2 regions of the Ruminococcus sp. AF37-20 genome follow, and region 2 is predicted to be linked to the other one. Evidence: predicted binding sites of a transcription regulator. Region 2 holds the regulator's gene; the other holds the start of a gene.
The links. Region 2 encodes HrcA, which represses chaperone genes, less so after heat shock. Its sites were predicted from a motif close to TGTTAGCACTCNNNNNNNNNGAGTGCTAACA; they were not measured.
Positions count from the first base shown of each region.

Region 1: the regulator HrcA is predicted to act here: its motif matches at 2,588-2,618, upstream of DW015_RS05615 (co-chaperone GroES).

Region 1 covers NZ_QTVE01000006.1:52,877-61,509, reverse strand. Annotated here, with positions in the region: gene DW015_RS05625 (cation:proton antiporter) at 1-169, shown strand, start outside; gene xylA (xylose isomerase) at 554-1,879, opposite strand; gene DW015_RS05615 (co-chaperone GroES) at 2,710-2,982, shown strand; gene groL (chaperonin GroEL) at 3,026-4,669, shown strand; gene DW015_RS05605 (response regulator transcription factor) at 5,051-5,755, shown strand; gene DW015_RS05600 (HAMP domain-containing sensor histidine kinase) at 5,748-7,169, shown strand; gene DW015_RS05595 (trypsin-like peptidase domain-containing protein) at 7,179-8,489, shown strand.
Region 2 covers NZ_QTVE01000013.1:37,331-45,963, reverse strand. Annotated here, with positions in the region: gene dnaK (molecular chaperone DnaK) at 30-1,904, opposite strand; gene grpE (nucleotide exchange factor GrpE) at 1,968-2,570, opposite strand; gene hrcA (heat-inducible transcriptional repressor HrcA) at 2,563-3,591, opposite strand; gene DW015_RS09375 (hypothetical protein) at 3,842-4,591, opposite strand; gene DW015_RS09370 (hypothetical protein) at 4,621-5,445, opposite strand; gene sfsA (DNA/RNA nuclease SfsA) at 5,667-6,353, shown strand; gene DW015_RS09360 (stage II sporulation protein P) at 6,413-7,576, shown strand; gene DW015_RS09355 (C40 family peptidase) at 7,749-8,633, shown strand, end outside.

The sequences.
Region 1 (8,633 bases), on a different contig from region 2:
ACCTATCATCATCATGGTGGTTGCAACAACGATAATCACACCGGTATTCCTGAAGTTTGTGTTTAAGGATAATCATGAAGAACACGTTGAGGACGAGCTTATGAAGTCTGTGGAGGGCTTCTCACAGTATGAACAGGAGCTGCAGGAACTCTCAAGAAAAGAAAAGTAATGAAAAAAAGCAAAGAGCGGAGCAAAAAAACTCCGCTCTTTTTTTGCACAAAAAAATCCGCTGCCACGAATGATAGCGGATACGGGTGCAGGGGCACGCTTTCATATTTTATCATAGCGTAAAAAATGATATGGGCGGCGATAAAAAAATCCGCTGCCACGAATGATAGCGGATACGGGTGCAGGGGCACGCTTTCATATTTTATCATAGCGTAAAAAATGATATGGGCGGCGATAAAAAAATCCGCTGCCACGAATGATAGCGGATATGGGTGCAGGGGCACGCTTTCGTATTTTATCACAGCGTAAAAAATGATATGGGCGGCGATAAAAAAATCCGCTACCACGAATGATAGCGGATATGGGTGCAGGGGCACGCCCCTGCCTAAAGATTGAACATGATCTGATTGAGTACGCTCTCCAGATATTCCTGTCTGCCGCTTGAAAGTGAGTCAGTAACTTCGCCCTTCTCAACTGCATACTTCTCAAGGCTCTCCATGTCAGCCTTACCTGCAATGATGTCTGCACCAATGCCTGTTGTCCAGCTTGCATATCTGTCATCAACGAACTTGTCAAGTCTGCCGTCCTCAATGATCTTTGCAGCTGCCTTAAGACCAAGTGCAAATGTGTCCATACCTGCAATGTAGCTCAGGAAAATGTCTTCCATTGTGTATGAACCTCTTCTTGCCTTAGCGTCAAAGTTCAGACCGCCGTTAGTGAAGCCGCCTGCCTTGAGAACCTCGTACATACAAAGTGTAGCGTCATAAGCGTTTGTAGGGAACTGGTCTGTATCCCAGCCGAGCAGTGGGTCGCCCTGGTTAGCGTCGATAGAACCGAATACGCCGTTATCTCTTGCAACTCTCAGCTCGTGCTGGAAAGTGTGCTGGGCAAGTGTAGCGTGGTTAGCTTCGATGTTCATTTTGAAGTCCTTGTCAAGACCATATTTTCTCAGGAAACCGAGAACCGTAGCTGTATCGAAATCATACTGATGCTTTGTAGGCTCCTTTGGCTTTGGCTCAATGTAGAAATCACCTGTGTAGCCCTTTGAACGAGCGTAATCAACAGTCAGCTTCATAAGTCTTGCCATGTTGTCAAGCTCCAGACCCATGTTTGTGTTCAGAAGAGTTTCATAGCCTTCTCTTCCGCCCCAGAAAACATAGCCCTTACCGCCAAGCTTGATAGTAGCGTCAACAGCGTTCTTGATCTGAGCAGCAGCATATGCGAAAACATCAGCAGAAGGTGATGTGCCTGCACCGTGCATATATCTTGGGTGATCGAAGCACTTAGCAGTACCCCAAAGAAGCTTCTTAGTAGGGTCAGCAGCCATTTTTTCAGCTATGTAGTCAACTACCTCAGCAAGCTTTGCGTTAGTGGTGCCGAGATCGCCGTACTCAGGAGAAAGGTCACGGTCATGGAAGCAGAAATAGTCGATAGAAAGCTTGTCCATTATCTCGAAAGCAACATCGACCTTCTTCTTAGCTCTTGCCTCAGGAGCAGCCTCGCCCCAAGTCTTGTCAGTAGTGCCGCAGCCGAACATATCAGTGCCGTCGCCGCCCATTGTGTGCCACCATGAAAGAGCGAACTTGAGCTGTTCTCTCATAGTCTTGCCCATTACAACCTCATCTGGGTTATAATACTTAAAAGAGAGGGGATTAGTTGAGTTTACGCCCTCATACTTGATCTTTGGAATATCCTTAAAATACTCTGCCATAATTTTGACCTCCGAATATATTATTGTTTGATCTTAACGATTAAACGATTACAATATAATAATACACCAAACCGCACCCGTTTGTCAACTGTTTTTTATTAAAATCGCATATATTGATATAAATTAAAATTGTGGGATAACTGCATAGACACACTATTTTTTCTCGTACTTTCATCAATATTTCTGTAATAATTTTGTGTAATAACTGCACAAATTTTGACAACTAAACTTGTGCAAACAAATGATTTATCTTTTAATTTGGCAACATTTCTGCAATTGTTGCATTTTTTATGCAACAAAGCACCCTTTTTTCGGGATAAGTATAAGGGTATTATCCCAAATCGAATATCCTGCAAGGTAGTAGTGTATGAGGAAACATTCTGTCAACGTGAGTTAGGTGAACACGATGAGAGGTTCTGATCGCACAGAAAAGCACTTCCTGCACCTTGTTTGAAGCTTGAAAATTGAATATATAACGGATAAAATGTATAAAATTACGGCAACATATCAATCATGTAGGTGCGACCTCCGACCGCCCGCATTTATCCCCACCCGAAAATCTGATTTCAGACCTGCAATACCCCCACAATAAATTGTACAATTTGCTCTCAAAATCATTTTGCAACTTAATAGATATTGTGCAACCCTACAAAAATCACATAAATGACCTTAAATGACTTGAATTTTGCGAAAAAGGTGCTAAAATATAATTAGCACTCAGAAAGACTGAGTGCTAACAATCCGATCGTGAGAGTGCTGAAAACATAGGTGCGACCACGAAGGATCCTAATTTAGCATATTAAAAGGTATTATAAAAGGAGGAACTTATCATGGCGATCAAACCATTGCAGGACAGAGTTGTAGTTAAGATGACAGAGGCTGAGGAAACCACAAAGAGCGGTATCATTCTCACAGGCTCAGCTAAGGAAAAGCCTGAGGTCGCAGAGGTAATAGCTGTAGGCCCTGGTAAAAAGGATGTTACTATGGGTGTTAATAAGGGCGACAAGGTGCTTATCTCTAAGTACAGCGGTACTAATGTTAAACTGGACGGTGAAGAGTTCATTATCGTTAAAATGGACGACATTCTCGCAGTTGTTGACTAATTTCACTGCATTTTAAATAGTATATAAACGGAGGTAATTTACAATGGCTAAGGATATAATTTTTGGCGAAGACGCAAGAAAAGCTTTGCAGAGCGGTATCGACAAGCTCGCAAACACTGTTAAGATAACACTGGGACCTAAGGGCAGAAACGTAGTTCTCGATAAGAAGTACGGTGCTCCTCTTATCACAAACGACGGTGTTACTATAGCTAAGGAGATCGAGCTTGACGACCCATTCGAGAACATGGGCGCACAGCTTGTAAAGGAAGTCGCTACTAAGACTAACGACGCTGCCGGTGACGGTACAACAACAGCTACATTGCTTGCTCAGGCTCTTGTTAGAGAGGGTATGAAGAATATCGCAGCAGGTGCTAATCCAATGGTACTTAAGAAAGGTATGGATCAGGCTGTAGATACTGCTGTTGAAACTATCGTTGCTAACTCAAAGAAAATAGAAGGCTCTGATGAGATAGCTAGAGTAGGTGCTGTTTCTGCCGCTGATGAGAATATCGGTAAGCTTATCGCTGAGGCTATGGAAAAGGTAACTGCTGACGGCGTTATCACTCTTGAAGAGTCAAAGACTGCTGAAACTTACAGCGAAGTTGTTGAAGGTATGCAGTTCGACAGAGGATATATCGCACCTTATATGGTAACAGATACAGATAAAATGGAAGCTGTTCTTGATGACGCTTACATTCTTATCACAGACAAGAAGATCTCTAACATTCAGGAAATTCTTCCACTTCTCGAGCAGATCGTAAAGGCTGGCAAGAAGCTCCTTATCATCGCCGAGGACGTTGAGGGCGAGGCTCTTTCAACTCTTATCGTAAACAAGCTGAGAGGTACTTTCACTTGCGTAGCTGTAAAGGCTCCTGGCTTTGGCGACAGAAGAAAGGAAATGCTTCAGGATATCGCTATCCTCACAGGCGGTCAGGTAATTTCATCTGAACTTGGTCTTGAACTCAGCGAAACAACTATGGAGCAGCTGGGCAGAGCAAGACAGGTAGTCGTTCAGAAAGAGAACACTATCATTGTTGACGGCGCAGGCAACAGCGACGATATCAAGGCAAGAGTTGGTCAGATCAAGTCACAGATCGAGAACACAACTTCTGATTTCGACAGAGAAAAGCTTCAGGAAAGACTTGCTAAGCTTTCAGGCGGCGTAGCTGTTATCAAGGTCGGTGCTGCAACTGAGGTCGAGATGAAGGAAAAGAAGTTGAGGATCGAGGACGCTCTGGCAGCTACAAAGGCAGCTGTTGAAGAGGGTATCGTAGCAGGCGGCGGAACAGCTCTTATCAACGCTATGCCGGCAGTTAAGAAGCTCGTTGACAAGCTCAGCGGTGACGAAAAGACAGGCGCTCAGATAGTTTACAAGGCTCTTGAAGAACCAGTTAGACAGATCGCAGTGAACGCAGGTCTTGAGGGCAGCGTTATCATAGACAAGATAATCCGTTCAAGAAAGGTCGGCTATGGCTTCAACGCTTATACTTCTGAGTATGTTGACATGATACCTGCAGGTATCGTTGACCCTACTAAGGTTACACGTTCAGCTCTCCAGAACGCAGCTTCTGTTGCTTCAATGGTGCTTACAACTGAGAGCCTTGTTGCAGACAAGAAGGACCCACAGGCTGACGCTGCTATGGCAGCCGCAGCAGCAGGTGCAGGCGGAATGGGCGGTATGTACTAATAAGCTCCCATGACTAATATCTGATATAATTTACAGCCTCCGTAGTTATCCTGCGGAGGCTGTTTGTATGGAATGGGTAATATTTTATGATATAGTTTACAAAAATCAAATAATATCCTTCCCTCATTTGTAAGTAAAACCCAAAAGTATTGATTAATTAAATTAAATATATACATATTGTTGCAGACGTCCGCTTAAAATTAAAGCAAATTATGATATTTAATAAAAAATTAAATAAATATTCACACAATGGGTTTGTGAATTTGTTATAATACTTATATCAATTTGAATAATTATTGTCTTTTGTTCAAATTTTCTGAAGTGCGAAAATTTGAAATAATGGGCATGAAAAGAAGTAAATAAACGAAAGGAAGATGAAATATGTCGCTTGGACGAGTATTGGTAGTAGACGATGATAAGAACATCTGCGAGCTGCTCAGGCTTTACCTTGAAAAGGAGGGCTATGGAGTAATACTTGCACATGACGGTGAGGAAGCAGTGGTAAAATTCAACGCTCTTAAGCCTGACATCATACTGCTTGACATTATGCTGCCCGGTATAGACGGCTGGCAGGTATGCCGTGAGATAAGAAAGAAGTCCAACGTGCCTATCATCATGATAACCGCAAAGGTAGAAACATTTGATAAGGTGCTTGGTCTGGAGCTTGGAGCTGACGACTATATCGTAAAGCCTTTCGATACAAAGGAAGTTATCGCAAGAATAAAGGCTGTATACAGAAGAGTAGGTCAGTCATCAGGCGAAGCTGAGATAAAGGAAGTCAAGTATGACAAGCTTTCAGTTAATATGACAAGATATGAGCTGAGAGTAAACGGTCAGGTGCTTGATACACCGCCGAAGGAGCTTGAGCTTCTGTTCCACCTTGCTTCAAATCCGAACAGAGTTTATACAAGAGATCAGCTCCTTGATGAGGTATGGGGCTTTGAATATTACGGCGATTCGAGAACTATCGACGTTCACGTTAAGCGTCTGCGTGAGAAGCTTGAGGGCGTTTCTGACAAGTGGGCACTTAAAACTGTATGGGGCGTAGGATACAAGTTTGAAGTCGCTGAAACACCGCATGAGTAATCGTAAAAGCATATTCTTTAAATACTTTGTAATTTGTTCAGCAGTAATACTTATAAGCTTTGTGTGCTTAGGAACGGTATTACTGCTGGTTTCTTCAAGGTATTTTATTGACGAAAAAAAGAGCCTGTTGGAGAAAAACACCAAGGCTCTTGCTTTATATACGCAGGAAGAAATGCTGGCTCAGCCTGCCGACTGGAAAAAGTCGGTGGCAGATGAGATGACGCAGTATTCAATGGCGTGCAACGCTGATTTTATCTTGTGCGACTCTACGGGAGCAGTGCTTGTGAACTCCAGTAAGGATCCTGTGTGCAGCCCTCATAATATATCTGTCCATGAGCTTGAAGCTTTTTCCGACAATTGCGAGTATGTTTATTCAGATCTCGGAGGAGCTTTCGATGCTATATATCATGTGATAGGTAAGTCGTTCAAAGCGAATGGACCTGAATATTATGTGCTTGCATTCAGTTCAAAGGCGGCTCAGGACGACTATACCTACAACATAATGGAAATATTTATAGTTTCCGCTATAATAGTTCTGGTCATAGTAATGTTTCTGGTATATTTCATGACGCTGAAGCTTACAGAGCCTATAAAAGAGATAGCGGAAGTATCAAAGAAGATAGGAGCAGGAGATTTTTCCGTCACCCTGCCTGATTATTCTACCTCGGAGCTTGAACAGCTCAGCAACGCTTTCAACGATATGGCTGCCAGCCTGAAAAGCTATGACACCATGCGAAACAGCTTCCTTGCGAACGTTTCTCATGAGCTTAGAACGCCTATGACGTCTATAGGCGGTTTTGTGGACGGTCTGCTTGACGGCACCATACCAAAGGAGCAGGAGAGATATTATCTTAAGATAATTTCCTCTGAGGTACACAGACTTGCAAGGCTCGTAAGAAGTATGCTCAATCTTGCAAAGATCGAGGCAGGCGAGCTTAAACCTAATTTGCAGTATTTCTCTGTGCTTGAGCCGATAGTCGATACCCTTGTGACTTTTGAGCCAAGGCTTGAGGAAAAGCAGATAGAGATAAGGGGTCTTGACGTTGACAGAGTGACCCTTTATGCTGATAACGACCTTGTGCATCAGGTCATGTATAACTTGATAGAGAACGCCATAAAGTTCGTTGACAAGGGCGGTTATATAGAGTTTCACTTTGAGCCTGAGGGCAATATGACAAGCATTTCTATCAGAAACAGCGGAGAGGGTCTGTCTGAGGACGAGCTTCCGCTGGTGTTCGACAGATTTTATAAGACCGATAAGTCAAGAGGACTTGACAAGACGGGCGTTGGATTGGGACTTAATATCGTGCGTTCTATCATAAAGCTCCACGGGGGCAAGATAATGGTACGAAGCGTTAAGAACGAGTATACGGAATTTGTGTTCACACTGCCTAACAAGGCGGAGGGCGACTAGGAGGCTCATATGGAGCAGTTTGAAGAGCAGCCTTGTCTGCATGATGAAAATGAAGATACAGCCCAAGAAACCGGGCATTACAAGCTGCCTGAGGGAGCGGTAGCCGCTCACAAGGTGGACGAAGATTTTTGGTCGGCTGTTGATTCGGCGAGAAAAAGAAGCCGCCGCAGAGAGCGTATGCGCCATGCAGCTGCAAGGCTGTGCTTTATGGTGCTTTTTGTAGGCATCGGAATAGCCATATCAATAACCTCCATAAGGGGAAGCGGCTGGGTGAGAAATCTTGTTACAGGGGACGAGAAGATAAGCTTTACGCTTCCTGTGGCTGACAAGCCGAAGCTTGACGATGAATTTTACCAGGCTGACGGAAGATACACTGCCGAGGGTATCGCAAAGGGATTTTCTCCTGCTGTGGTGTCTATAGAGGTTTACAAAAATTCGGGTGGATATGTTGCGGCAGGTCAGGGCAGCGGTGTTATAATGTCCGCTGACGGATATATCGTCACAAATGCCCATGTTGTAAATGCGGCGGAGTCGGGCATAAAAGTTGTTCTAAGCGACAATTCGGAGTATGAAGCCAAGGTGGTGGGGCAGGACTCTGCCACGGATATAGCGGTGATAAAGATACAGGCGCAGGGCTTGCAGGTGGCTGAGTTCGGCGATTCAACTCAGGTGAATGCAGGGGAAGAGGTAGTCGCTATCGGCTCACCGGCGGGCTATTACGGCACTGTGACAAAGGGTATCGTATCAGGTGTGAACCGCAGGATAAGGCTTGAAAACTCGTCAATAATAATGAACTGCATACAGATAGACGCAGCCATAAACCCCGGTAACTCAGGTGGAGCGCTGTTCAATATGTGGGGGCAGGTCATAGGGATAACCTCATCGAAGCTTGCTTCAAGCGACTATGAGGGCATAGGCTTTGCGGTATCCATTGACGAGGCGAAGCCTGTTATCGAGGAGCTTATGGAAAAGGGCTATGTGGCAGGCAGAGTAAAGATAGGTGTGACTTATTATGCTGTCAGCGACACCACTGCTGAGATATACGGCATAAAGCCGGGTATTTGTATTGTGTCCATAAACCCTGATTGTGATGTTGCCAATACAGACCTTGCGGAGGGCGATATCATCACGGAAATAGACGGAAAGTCCACCGCAGGAGAGGTGGATATAGCGTCGCTGTTTTCAGGGAAGCAGGCAGGAGATGAAGTCGTCTGCAAGGTATATCGCAAGACGGACAGCGGTGATGAGAAAGAGTTTGAGATAAAATTCAAGCTTATGGCGGATAACGGCGGTCTGGTGGCAGACAGTAAGGCGGAATAGATAACAAAAATGGATAAAAAAGAAAAAAGCTGTGGTAAGAAAGGGTACCACGGCTTTTTTCTTAGGGGATTAATAAAATATGTGATGATATTATAGAATTACTATAATACTATTATTATATATTCCCCTTAGTTTCATGTCAAC
Region 2 (8,633 bases):
AAAATCGGAGCAGAGGCAGCCGTTATGATTTATTCTGCGTCAGTAAATTCAGCGTCTATAACATCGTCGCCGCCGTTGTTTGAAGCGCCGCCGTTGCTGCCGCCATTTGCTCCGCCCATGTTGTTAGGGTCAAAGCCTGCGGCACCGCCTGCTGCCTGCTGTGCCTGTGCAGCCTGCTGATATACCTTAGTTGCAACGCCCTGGAATGTTTCCTCAAGCTCCTTGTGCTTAGCCTTGATAGCCTCGATATCAGTACCCTTGAGGGCTTCCTTAAGAGCGTCTATCTTAGCCTGACAAGCTGACTTGTCAGCAGCGTCTACCTTGTCGCCGAACTCGCCCAGTGACTTTTCAGCCTGGAAGCAAAGCTGGTCAGCAGCGTTTCTTGCGTCAACGTCCTCTTTCTTCTTAGCATCCTCTGCTGCGAATGCCTCAGCTTCCTTGACAGCCTTATCTATATCGTCCTTAGACATATTTGTTGAAGAAGTGATCGTGATGTTCTGCTCCTTGCCTGTGCCAAGATCCTTAGCGGAAACGTGTACGATACCGTTAGCGTCAATATCGAATGTTACCTCGATCTGTGGAACACCTCTTGGAGCAGGAGCGATTCCGTCAAGTCTGAACATACCGAGCTGTTTGTTGTCCTTAGCAAACTCACGCTCACCCTGAAGTACGTTGATATCAACGGCTGACTGATTATCAGCGGCAGTTGAGAATATCTGTGACTTCTTTGTAGGGATAGTTGTATTTCTCTCGATGATCTTTGTGCAGATACCGCCCATTGTTTCAAGACCAAGTGACAGTGGAGTTACATCGAGGAGGAGCAGACCGTCCTTAACGTCGCCTGCAAGTACGCCGCCCTGATATGCAGCGCCAAGTGCTACGCACTCATCCGGGTTGATGCCCTTGAATGGCTCTTTGCCAAGGAATTTCTTAACAGCTTCCTGAACGGCTGGTATTCTTGAAGAACCGCCGACCATAAGGACTTTCTGGAGGTCGTTAGCTGACAGACCAGAATCTGAAAGTGCCTGACGAACCGGTCCCATTGTTGACTCAACAAGGTCTGCTGTCATTTCGTTGAATTTAGCCTGTGTAAGTGTCATTTCAAGATGCTTTGGACCTGTAGCGTCTGCTGTGATGAATGGGAGAGAGATAGTTGATGAAGCAGTAGAAGAAAGCTCTATCTTAGCCTTCTCAGCAGCTTCCTTAAGTCTCTGCATTGCCATTTTATCCCCTGAGAGGTCAACACCCTCAGTCTTCTTGAACTCTGCGATCATCCAGTCGATAATTCTCTGGTCGAAGTCGTCACCGCCAAGGTGGTTGTTACCTGCTGTAGCAAGAACCTCTGTAACACCGTCGCCCATTTCGATGATAGATACATCGAATGTACCGCCGCCCAGGTCGTAAACCATGACCTTCTGATCGTCTTCCTTATCGATTCCGTAAGAAAGTGCAGCGGCTGTTGGCTCGTTGATTATTCTCTTTACTGTCAGACCTGCGATCTGACCTGCGTCCTTAGTAGCCTGTCTTTGTGCGTCTGTGAAGTAAGCAGGAACTGTGATAACGGCTTCTGTTACCTTTTCACCCAGATAAGCTTCTGCGTCAGCTTTCAGCTTCTGAAGTATCATAGCTGAGATCTCCTGTGGAGTGTAATCCTTGCCGCCCATGTGAGCCTTGTAGTCAGAGCCCATATGTCTCTTGATAGAAATTACAGTGTTGTCATAGTTTGTAACAGCCTGTCTTTTTGCTACCTGACCGATAAGTCTGTCGCCGTTCTTTGAAACGCCAACTACTGACGGAGTTGTTCTTGCACCCTCGCTGTTAGGGATAACAACGGCTTCGCCGCCCTCCATAACTGCTACACAAGAGTTTGTTGTACCTAAATCTATACCGATGATTTTGCTCATAAGATCAAGTCCTTTCAAAATTTACTTAATTTATATCAAGACCTTTAGTCCCGATGTCTTTGTTTATGGGTTTGCGACTATTACCATTGCGTGTCTTATGACCTTGCCGCCTATGGTGTAGCCGTTTTGGAGAACCTGCGCCACAATATTTTCACCGAGGTCAGGGTCGTCAACTGTGCTTACAGCCGTTGCAACGTTCGGGTCAAATTCCTTGCCTGCAAGCTCCATGACCTCAACGTTGAGTTTTTTCAGAGCGTCACTGAACTGATTGAAGATCATTTCAACACCCTGTTTATAAACTGCGTCCTGAGTTTCTGTGCCTAACGCTCTTTCAAAGTTGTCAAACACCGGTAGGAAGCCGTTTATCACATTTCCCTTTGCTGTGTCTGTAAGCTCCAGTCTTTCCTTTGCGCTTCTTTTTCTGAAATTATCATATTCAGCCATAAGTCTGAGATACTTGTCATTTGCTTCGGCAAGCTCTTTTTTCAGCTTTTCTGTTTCGCTCTCCTCCGCCTTTTTCTCTGTATCCTCAGTGGCATTTTCTGCGGTATCCGCCGCTTCTTTCACTTCTTCGCTTTCAGCAGAGGTGTTTTCCTCTTTTTCAAGCTCGGTGTCCTTTTCAGTTTCCTTACTCAATTTACGCCGCCTGCCTTTCTTTTTATTCATTTTCGTCATCTTCTTTGTTTTGCTCTTGTGGCTTTTCGGATATCATTTCCGATATCTTTCCTGTGAAATACTCGAGATATGGGATAAACTTCGCATAGTCGAGCCTCATAGGTCCTATAAGCCCCAGCGCACCTGCTGTTTTGCCGTCCTTTGAGAACGGAGCTGTTATAATAGAGGAGTTGTGGATAACAAATCCGTCACGCTCAGGGGAGAACATAACGTGAAGCCCTGAGAACGTTTCGTCTATAAATCCTTTAAGCTCCTTCTGATTATCGAGAAAGCTTATTATCTCATTTTGGTTGAAGTCCTTGCAGGTGAGAAGATTACTCTGACCTTTGATAGACACGCTGCTCATTTCCTTTGTCATCTTCATTATCTCGGAAACAAGCGGTGAAAGGGTCATCATGTACGTTCCCATTGCTTCTGTGAGCTTTTCAAGATAAGCGTCCGAAAGACTGTCGATAGGCACGCCGTTGAGATTTTCCTTTACGAAGTTATCAAAAAACTCAAGCTGATCCTGACTGAGGTCGAACTCCAATCGGCAAACCTTATTCTTAATAGAGCCGTTGGACGTTATCATCAAAATAACGTACATTCTCTTTCCTGCAGGTATTACCTCTACCTTTGAGATAAGGGAGAACTTTGGCGTTGCGTTTGCGACCACTGCCGCACATTTCGTAAGATCCGCCAATGCCATTGAAGCCTTGTTCACAAGATCTTCCTCTGTGACATATTCCTGCGGTATCATTGAATCCAGCATCTTCTTTTCATTTGCTGTAAGCTGGTTTTGTTCCATGAGCTGGTCAACATAAAGCCTGTAGCCCTTATATGTTGGTATCCTGCCTGCGGAGGTGTGTGGCTGTTCGAGATAGCCTTGCTTCTCAAGCTCTGCCATTTCATTTCTTATGGTCGCTGAGGACGCTTTGACGTGAGCCATTATCGCCTTTGAGCCTACAGGCTCGCCTGTTACGATATATTCATTGACTACCGCTGAAAGTATTTTCAGCTTGCGGTCGTCCATTTGCTCACCACCCGTTCTTCTTGTTAGCACTTATTGTATTTAAGTGTTAGCACTCTTTCTTCTCGAGTGCTAAGTATAGTTTATACCCTTTTGACAATTTTGTCAAGGGGTTTAAGACTATTTTTCTCACAAATTTCAAAAATATTTGAACTTCTTTTCCGTCATATTGCACAACGCTTTGCTGAAAATGCAAAAAGCGGGCAGACCGCAGTGGTCTGTCCGCCCAATGTTGGAAAAATATCCGATATAATTATTCTTCTGTATAAGCAGAAAGGTCTGGAACGGCAAGCAGGCTGTCGTCCGCTTCGCCTATGGAATCTACAGTGAAATAAACTGCATTTGATTCGTCAGCACCCTCTGGGAGCAGAACTATCTGCTGAAGGTCATATGTAGCGCCGTCAAAACTGTAAACTATCTGACCCTCAGCACCTGCAACGGCACTGTCGAGCTTATAGTATTCGTGAACAACATTTGTGCTTGCGTCAACATATGCGTGGTCGAAATCGAGAGCCGCACCGAAAAGAATGTCAGAGTCCTTCCAAGCGTTCTCGTCAGCTTCATTTACCGAGTAAGTAGTTGTTGCCTCAGAAACGTTATACTTCTTGCCGTCGCCTGGGTAAACAGCATATGACTTCATGCCCTGTATGGTGCTTGACTCGTAAGCCTTGCCATCCTTTACGCAGATAGTATATTTTGTTCCGCTGTTTGACATCTGCCCCTCAAGTGTAACGAGGTAGCCGTCTGCATATTTTTCTTTGAGCTGCTCAAATGCTCTGAAATCGCCGTCAACGTCATAATCTGTTGTGCCTGCGTTTGTGGAAGTGCTGTCAGCTGTGCTTTCGTCTGCTGTGCTTTCAGCAGGAGCGGCAGACTCTGCGGCAGCCGTTGTTGTAGTAGTTGTTTCAGCCTTTGAAGAGCTTGCAGTATCGTTCTCAGTGCAGCCTGCCATTGCTGTACACATTGCCAAAGCTGCAATAATAGTTACCATTTTCTTGTTCATAATATTTTGCCTCCGAAAAATGACAAGAATTACTCGGCTGACTCAGCGCCTGACTCAACATCGAGTTCAGCGTCATAAGGGATATCGTCAGTGCTCATATCGAAAGACTGCTCTGTCCAACTGTCAAAATCGTCAGGGAGCTTGACTTCAACGTTTTCAGTTGTGAATGAGTTTACTGTAACAGTAGTCGTTGAGCCGTCAGAAATAGTTTCTATCTTAACCAGATCCTTTGTGTCAGCATTGAAGTAATACTTGAATGTTGTTGTGAAAGAATTATCGTCAGAATTGCTTGTGTCGAGAGTTACGCCTGATTCAAGCTCAATGCCCGAATCTTCTGCTTTTTCAAAAGTTTCGCAGATAAGACCGTCGTCAGTTGTTTCAGAGCTTATGAACTTGTAGCTGTCGTTAATGCCGTAGCCTATCTCGCTCTTGAAGTCGTCGATAGATTCTTCCATATCAACAGTGTAATACGTTTTTGACTCGCTGTCAAGTGTGTACATAACGCCGTCGATACTATAGATGTCCATATCCACGCCCATAACTTTCATTTTCATGTGCATATTGCCGCCTGCTATCTCAACAACGGCTGATGAATTGTCATATTCGCTTGCCACTGTCATGTCGATAGCAAGGCTCTCGCCCTGTATCTTCTTTGTATACTGCGCTGTGAGAGTATCCTCGAGATCTGTGGCTGTGCCTGCTTCTGAAGCGGTTGACTCGTCAGCGGCTGCGCTTGTTTCTGCCTTTGATGTGCTGTCTGCTTTTGATGAGCTTGAAGAACTGCTGTCAGAACAGCCTGCCATTACTGCGCATGACATTATAAGTGAAACGAGAAGTGCAGTTATTTTTTTCATATAAATACCTCTTTCTGAAATTTTAATAAATTATTATAGTTATATAACCTATACTCAAAACTATAACACATTTCACAAATAACGTCAATAGATTTTGTGAAATATTTTTCCCTTTTCGTATCGAACCACAAATCAGCAAAGCTAAGAAAGCATGATTTAGGTATTTATAATCAAACATATTTGTGGTATAATGTGAATAGTAAGAATAAAAGGAGCGAATTATGAGATACGATAATATACATAAAGGCAAATTTCTATCAAGACCGAACAGGTTTATCGCCAACGTTGAGATAGACGGTAAAGCCGAGGTCTGCCATGTGAAAAATACGGGCAGATGCAAAGAGCTTTTGATCGAGGGGTGTACTGTTTGGCTTGAACATTCAGACAGTGCGTCAAGAAAGACCGCTTTTGACCTTGTTGCAGTGGAAAAAGGTGACAGGCTCATAAACATGGACAGCCAAGCCCCCAATAAGGCGGTAGGGGAGTGGCTGAGAGAAAAAATGCCTTTTGGCGAGGGCTTCTCGGTCTATCCCGAAAAGAAATACGGCAATTCACGCTTTGATTTTTACTTAGAGTCGCAGGACAGAAAAATTTTCATGGAAGTCAAGGGCTGTACGCTGGAGAAGGACGGAGTTGTGCTTTTTCCTGACGCTCCTACCCTCCGTGGGGTGAAGCATATAGAGGAGCTTTCTCACTGCCTTGACGAGGGGTATGAGGCTTATATAATGATACTCGTTCAGATGAGCGATGTGAAATATTTCACTCCAAATTATGACACTCACCCTGAGTTCGGAGAGGCTTTGGAGAAAGCTTCCCGAAAGGGCGTGAAGATACTATGCTATGACTGCAACGTGACCCATGACTCTATGACAGTGGGCAAGCCTGTTAAGGTGAAGCTGGGCAGGTAATATGACGGCTCGTCCTGCATATACATTATAATACTAAGATGTACATGGGAGTGACAGCATTGGATATAAAGAAAGTTTGCCTGCGTTGTGTTGCAGTTATAATTGTGGCGTTCGTTATGCCCACGGGGATATGGCTTTATGCAAGATCTGCAAGCAGGTTCAGCAGGGTGGCGGCTGTGGCGGCAGGGGTGGCTATGGGAGAATACAAGCCTTGTTTCGCTATGGAAAGTGAAACGGACACGGCATCAAAGCCTGTGGTATCAAACAAGCTTGAAGCAGCGGTGGTGTCAAAGCACAGCATATGGGATATGGATATGGCACCACAGGAGAAGCAAACGCCCTCTGTAAGCGCAGAAGTGCCAAGTCCTTTGCCTGCACAGGACGTGACTGACAAGATACCATATCCTGCAAGCATGGAGGGAAATGACGGTGTTATAGAAAAATACACCTACGGCAGATATGACGGCGAGCAGTATTTCGATCTTGACGGCGGCGGTCAGGTAAGAAACTGCACGGAGCTTTCAAATGATGAGCTTTACGAGGAAAGCTCAAAGCCGTATGATTTTCAAATAGACGGAAATTCCTCTGAGCCGCAGATACTTATTTATCACACCCACGCCACGGAAAGCTTTGAGCCAACAGACAAAGACCATTATGACAGCTCCTTTTCCTGCAAGACTACCGACCCCGAAATGAATATGCTGTCGGTAGGGGACAAGATATGCGAACAGCTTGACAAAGCAGGCGTTGCGTATATCCACGATACACTTGTGCATGATTATCCAAGCTATGACGGGTCTTACGATTCGAGCCGTATGGCGGTAAAGCAGATATTGGAGGAGTACCCCTCTATAAAGGTGTGCCTTGACGTTCACCGTGACGGCATAGAGCGTGAGGACGGCACAAGGCTTGCACCTGTGGCGGAGATAGAGGGCAGGGAAGCGGCTCAGCTTATGATAATATCAGGGTGTGATGACGGCACTATGGGTATGCCTGACTATATGAAGAATTTTCACTTTGCCTGTGCCTTGCAGTCGGCTTTGGAGAGCGATTGGCAGGGGCTTACAAGGCCTGTACTTTTCGACTATCGCCACTATAATCAGGACTTGACCACCGGCTCGCTTCTTATAGAGGTGGGAAGTCACGGCAATTCTATCACTCAGGCACAGTATACAGGCGAGCTTATAGGAAAGACCTTGGGTGAGATGTTCGGAGGAGAATAGGTGCAATAACGCACAAAATATGTGTGGCGAATTGTCTTAAAATGCCGAAAATACAGCTTTTAGCGGTCGGTTTCTTGACAAGAACGGGGTTTTGCGTTATAATAAAAGGGACTACATAAACGTTACAGCGTGAGAAATATATAATACGCTTATATTTTGGAGAACTGATATTATGAAAAAAATTTACCCCATGAAAAGAATAGCCACAGGCTGTATGGCTCTGTGCATAGCTTTTGTCGCCTTTGGTTTTTCTGACAACAGTGTGAAAGATGTCGTAATGGCGGATAACGATACATACAGCAGTCAGCTTGAAGAGCTAAAAAAGCAACAGCAGGAGCTTGATAAGCAGATAGCTGACGCTGACAAAAAGCTTGCCGACGAGCAGGATAACCTTGAGGCTATAAAGAAAAAATATAAGTCCATACAGAAAAAGATAGCAAATTCAGAGAAATATTCCTCTGAGCTTGAAGACCAAATGGCAGAGCTTGACGGCAAACAGCTTGACACTCAGCACAGCCTTGACTTGCAGGAAGCTGCAATAAACGAGGGCAAGGACGATTTTATGGAGCGTATTCGTGCAATGTATGTTGCAGGCGGAGCAAATTCGTACACAAACGTGCTGATAAATTCATCTGATTTTTATGACGTTCTTATGAGGATAGAGCTTGTGACGAGAGTTGCAAAGCACGATAATGACGAGCTTAACGAGCTTTTGGATCAGTATAAAAAGCTTGAAAAGACCAAGGCGGAGCTTGATGAGCAGATAAAACAGCTCAAAGCAAAGGCTGAGGAATATGCCAAGGAGCAGAAAACTTTGGCGGGCGAGCAGGCGGAGCTTTTGAAAATGGAGCAGGAGTCGGGCAAGCTTATCGAGCAGATAAAGAACGATAAGAGCGACCTTGAAAATAAGTCACAGCAGGTGGACAATAAGTATTCGGAGGTGTCCTCAAAGGCGAATACCACCACGACTGCGACCACCACCAAGAAAAAGACTACCACCACCAAAAAGAGTGGTAACAGCGGTGAAAAGACCACCACCACGAAGAAGCCGGCTCAA